DNA from 2 places in the Rhizobium sophoriradicis genome. Region 2 is predicted to be linked to the other one. Evidence: riboswitches for the same ligand, from Rfam matches in the RefSeq annotation. Region 2 holds a riboswitch; the other holds the start of a gene.

Region 1 (2,390 bases), on a different replicon from region 2:
AGCCGATCGGCTGCTTGTGGTCGGCCTTGGTCGGCGTCGCAAATACCGGGCCGACGCCGGTATAATCGACGAGATCGGGATCGACGGCGGCCGCGAGCGCCTCGGTCTCGACCGAGAGGCCGAGGATCATGTCGGGGCCGATCATTTCCCGCGCAGTGCGCGCATCCATGTCCTCCTGGCCGATATGCAACCCGTCGGCGCCGATGGCGATCGCCGCCTCGACATCGTCATTGACGATGAGGCGGGTGCCGGTGCCATCGAGCGCCTGTTTCAAGGCGCGGCCGGTCTCGATCATCCCCAGCGTGCCGGCTCTTTTGTCGCGCAGCTGCACGATCGTCGCGCCGCCGGCAACGGCAAGCCGGGCGGTCTCGACCATGCCGATCGGGGCGCAGAGATCCGGATCGAGCACGAGATAGAGCGAAAGGTCGAAAGCCTTCATGCAATCGATACCCTGGCTCTCGCATCCAGCGCTTCGCCGTCGAGCGCGGCCAGCGCATCGAGGAAGCGCCAGGCGAACGAGCCGGGGCCGGCCGCCCCGAGTGCGGCATCTTCGCCGGCGACGGCAAAGGTTGCGAGTGCTGCGACCGTCGCCCCGAACAGATCCTCTGGCACTGTGGCGGCGAAGGCGCCAACGAGGCAGGTGAGCGAGCAGCCGAGCGCGGTGACCTGCGGCATCAGCACCGATCCGCCCTTGATGCGCACCGCCCTGGCGCCATCGGTCACGAAATCAACGACGCCGGTGACGGCGACGATGGCCTGCTGCCGCTCCGCGAGCCGACGAGCCGAATCCTCCGCCTGCTCGACCGGATCGCGGCTGTCGACGCCCTGGCCGCGGCTCTCCCCGCCGGCAAGCGCGATGATCTCGGAAGCATTGCCGCGGATGATCGTGGGCTTCAGCGCCAGCAGATCGGTGACCGCTTGGCGGCGAAAGGCGGTCGCATAATGCGCCACCGGATCGAGCACCCAGGGTTTGCCTGATGAGGCTGCCGCCTTGGCCGCCGCCTGCATGCCGTCGAGCCATTGCGTCGACAGCGTGCCGATATTGACGGTCAGCGCGCTCGCGATGCCGGCGAATTCGCCGGCTTCCTCAGCCGCATGCACCATGGCGGGCGAAGCGCCTGAGGCAAGCAGGACATTGGCCGCGACGTTCATGGCGACATAATTGGTGATGCAGTGGACGAGCGGCGGCTTTTCGCGCATCGCCTCCAGCATGGCTCCCGAGGTGGTCTTGCTCTGCATGGCGCCCCTTTCAGGCGGGGCAGGCGCGGGGCGCGTCGACGGCGATGCCCCGAGCGACTCCCTCCGCCGGCATTATCCGGTTCAGGTTCGAAGGGTTCTTCTCAGCCCGCCTGTCGACGAACGCCCCTGTCTCTCATCCCGCTCTTTTTCGCAGAGAACGACGCGGCTGTCATCCCGAAAATAGCGTTCCGCCTGCCTTCCGACAAATCTGGTTGAACGCATCACAGCGTTCCTCAACTTAAATCATGCAGATCCGTCGTAATTGCCGGCCCGATCGAAAACTCCGAAAAACGCACCGTCAACCCGCTTCGCTCCGGCGTGCACGCGGTCGGCCCAACCTCGTATCGGCCGGCAGCGGGGAAGGGCGCTAACCGCAGTAGCGGCCAGCGGCTGCCGTCGCGGGAGGCCTGGATACGCAGGGCGCCGCCTGCGAGGGTGACGCGGATGCGGAAATCTTTGAGTTCCTTGAAAGGCTGCGACACCGACCAGTCGGACCTGCCGTCGGTGACGACGGTGCTCAGGAAGGCCTCGCCGTCGGTGAATTCGACGCCTGTCTTGACCCAGCGTTTTTCGTCGAGGCGCACCATCAGGCCGGCCTGGTCGTAAAGGGTGCGGAACTCGCCTTGTACGCGGATCTGCGCGGTGAAGCTCTCGGTCGTCGGGAAGGCGAGGAAGTGGCCGCTGTCGCGGGTGAAGCCGTAATAGGTTTCCCGCCAGAAATCGGTCTTTTCGCCTGTTGTCAGCGTCAGGCCGGTTGCGTCGGCGTGCCAGCTTTCCGGTTCGTTCCGCCATTTTCCGTCGTTGAAATCGATGCTCATTCCATCCTCGCTCTATTGAAGCCGTGGCGCTGCCGATTCTTCACGCTCGCATAATGCGCGAGCTTCGGGCAGGCGGCTAGCCGCACACGCGGTTCGGTGCTGTTTGCCGCTGCGACCTCGTCTCACGACATAATCCACGGCTTCCGCTTGACACGATCATTTCATCTCTTATTCTGTTACAAAAACATGAATTACATAATTGTGGAACTTAACCGGGAGCTCTCATATGAAAACGCTTGTCGCATTCCTGCTCGGCACTGCGCTCGTCGCCCTGCCTTCGACCTTGCTTGCTGAGGAAAAGGGCGGCGTCATCAATGTCGCGACGATCGGCGA
Region 2 (2,390 bases):
CGCCAAGCGTTTCCAGCTCGGCAAATTGTGCTGGGTCATTGGCATCCGCGATCGACCCCGGACGCAAACCGTCGCCGAGCGAGAAGGAGACGTCATAGGCACGGCAGATGTCGCAGATTTCCTCAAAATGCTCGTAGAGGAAACTCTCCTTGTGGTGATGCAGACACCACTTGGCCATGATCGAGCCGCCGCGTGAGACGATGCCGGTGACGCGATTGACGGTGAGCGGGATATAGGCCAGCCGCACGCCGGCATGGATGGTGAAATAATCGACGCCCTGCTCGGCCTGTTCGATCAGCGTATCCCGATAGACTTCCCAGGTCAGATCTTCGGCAATGCCGTTGACCTTTTCGAGCGCCTGGTAAAGCGGAACAGTGCCGATCGGAACCGGCGAATTGCGAATGATCCACTCCCGGATGTTGTGAATGTTGCGGCCGGTGGAAAGGTCCATGACCGTGTCGGCGCCCCAGCGGATCGCCCAGACCATCTTCTCCACCTCTTCCGCCATTGACGAGGTGACCGCCGAATTGCCGATATTGGCGTTGATCTTCACGAGGAAGTTCCGGCCGATGATCATCGGTTCGGTCTCGGGGTGGTTGATATTGGCGGGGATGATCGCCCTGCCCTCGGCGACTTCCCGGCGCACGAATTCGGGCGTCACGAAATCCGGAACATGCGCGCCGAAGCTCTCGCCGTCGCGCGCGAGCGCCTCCTTCGCGGCCTGCCGGCCGAGGTTTTCGCGGATCGCGATGAACTCCATTTCCGGGGTGATAATGCCGGCACGCGCATAGGCGAGCTGGGTGACGGCGCGGCCGGCCTTTGCCTTAAGCGGCGTGTTGCGAATGGGAAATTCCGGCGTCAGCCGCTCGCCCGTGGCAAAACCATTGTCTTCAGGCTTCACCACACGGCCTTCATAGGCTTCGACGTCGCCGCGCGCCCTAACCCAGGCCTCGCGCAAACGCGGCAGCCCGGCGTCGATGGAGACCACATGGGCCGGATCGGTATAGGGGCCGGAGGAATCATAGACCGTAACCGGCGGCTCGCCGGAGGTCGGGTGAAGGCTGATTTCGCGCATCGGCACGCGCAGATCCGGATAGAGGGTTCCGGGTTTGACGATCTTGGTCGAGGCCGGAAGCGAGCCGGTGGTGACGACGGGGGTAAGCTGGGGTGCAACAATATTCATGGATGAGGCTCCAAGGTTTGACGTTTGGAGACCCAGTTCCAGTGTTGGAATGATGGAAGGACGCCTTGCGCGACAAAGCGAAAATCCGCCCAACAGCCGCAGCGTCCGCACCGTCCCTACGCCAGTATGAACTGGATCAGGTTCAACGGGTCACTGCGCCACAATCGGCAAAGCCGAATCGTCTAGCAGAATCTCAGCCCCTTGCCGGGACACCCCTGGTGAATGTTCGCCATCAAAGACCGCAGCGGCGCTTGTGTCAAGCCACGGTTGATGTGTTCTCGTCCAGCCCTTGAATTCGGGGCAACCCCGCGAAGCGATGAGTCGCAGGGAGGAACCGTTTCATCTTGGCTGGCGACTCGCCGCTTTTGAAGCCGGCACAAGATCGCTTACAATCCGCGGCTAGGCCGGTTCGAATTGCGATCGAATTTCAGAGCGAAGGCGGAGCGCCAGGTCGGGGCTGTCGGAGGTCAGGTGGCCGATTCCACGCTTCAGCCAGGCGCGGATCAGCGTTTCATCGTTCAGCGTCCAGGCGCAGAGCCGTTCCAATGGAAGCTTCTGCCTGATGAGCGGCCATTCCGCCGCCATCAGCTCGTGATGAATGGCGACGATATCGACGAGACCATCGACCCTTTCGAGAAAGGCCCGCAATCCGCCCTGCTTCGCAGCCCATTCAGCATTCACAGAGACGAGGCGGGCGATATTTGGCGCCGCACGGCGGCCCTCCTCAAGAAGAGGAACGTCGAACGAGGTTAAATGGCAGCGTGCGGCAAGACCGAAGCCTTCAATTTCGGCGGCGACTTTTTCGACGATGCCGGGATAAGGCCGCCCCTTTTCATCTGATTTGATCTCCACATGGAGCTGCTTGTCGCCACCGGTGACGAGCACCGAGAGCACGTCCGCAAGCGTTGGCACAGTGTCATCGGAGCCTTCAAGATGGGTCTCGCCACGCAACTCCGGCGTCAGCGCACGAACCGGCCCGGTTTTGTCCGTCGTGCGATCCAGCGTCGCATCGTGGATGACGACCAGCTCGCCAGAATTGGTGAGGTGTACGTCGAATTCCACTGCATCGATCTCGAGCGCAAGAACGTTTCGGAAGCCCGTCAATGAGTTTTCCGGCCATAGGTTGCGGGCGCCGCGATGGCCGGTGATCTTGTTCATGGAGTTCTCCTCAAAAATGAGACGGATCAGCGAAGAGTGGGATCAAGCT

Evidence for each region. Region 2 has a riboswitch for thiamine pyrophosphate ahead of thiC (phosphomethylpyrimidine synthase ThiC). Riboswitches for the same ligand answer to the same signal wherever they lie in the genome.
Region 1: linked by a shared signal. The riboswitch ahead of thiM (hydroxyethylthiazole kinase) and the one ahead of thiC (phosphomethylpyrimidine synthase ThiC) in region 2 are both predicted to bind thiamine pyrophosphate.

The regions. Positions count from the first base shown of each region.
Region 1 covers NZ_CP104155.1:321,994-324,383, forward strand. Annotated here, with positions in the region: gene thiE (thiamine phosphate synthase) at 1-439, opposite strand, end outside; gene thiM (hydroxyethylthiazole kinase) at 436-1,239, opposite strand; TPP riboswitch at 1,281-1,377, opposite strand; gene N2597_RS30090 (DUF1349 domain-containing protein) at 1,473-2,057, opposite strand; gene N2597_RS30095 (ABC transporter substrate-binding protein) at 2,284-2,390, shown strand, end outside.
Region 2 covers NZ_CP104153.1:490,632-493,021, forward strand. Annotated here, with positions in the region: gene thiC (phosphomethylpyrimidine synthase ThiC) at 1-1,183, opposite strand, end outside; TPP riboswitch at 1,279-1,410, opposite strand; gene N2597_RS24275 (glycerophosphodiester phosphodiesterase family protein) at 1,583-2,341, opposite strand; gene N2597_RS24280 (ABC transporter permease) at 2,368-2,390, opposite strand, start outside.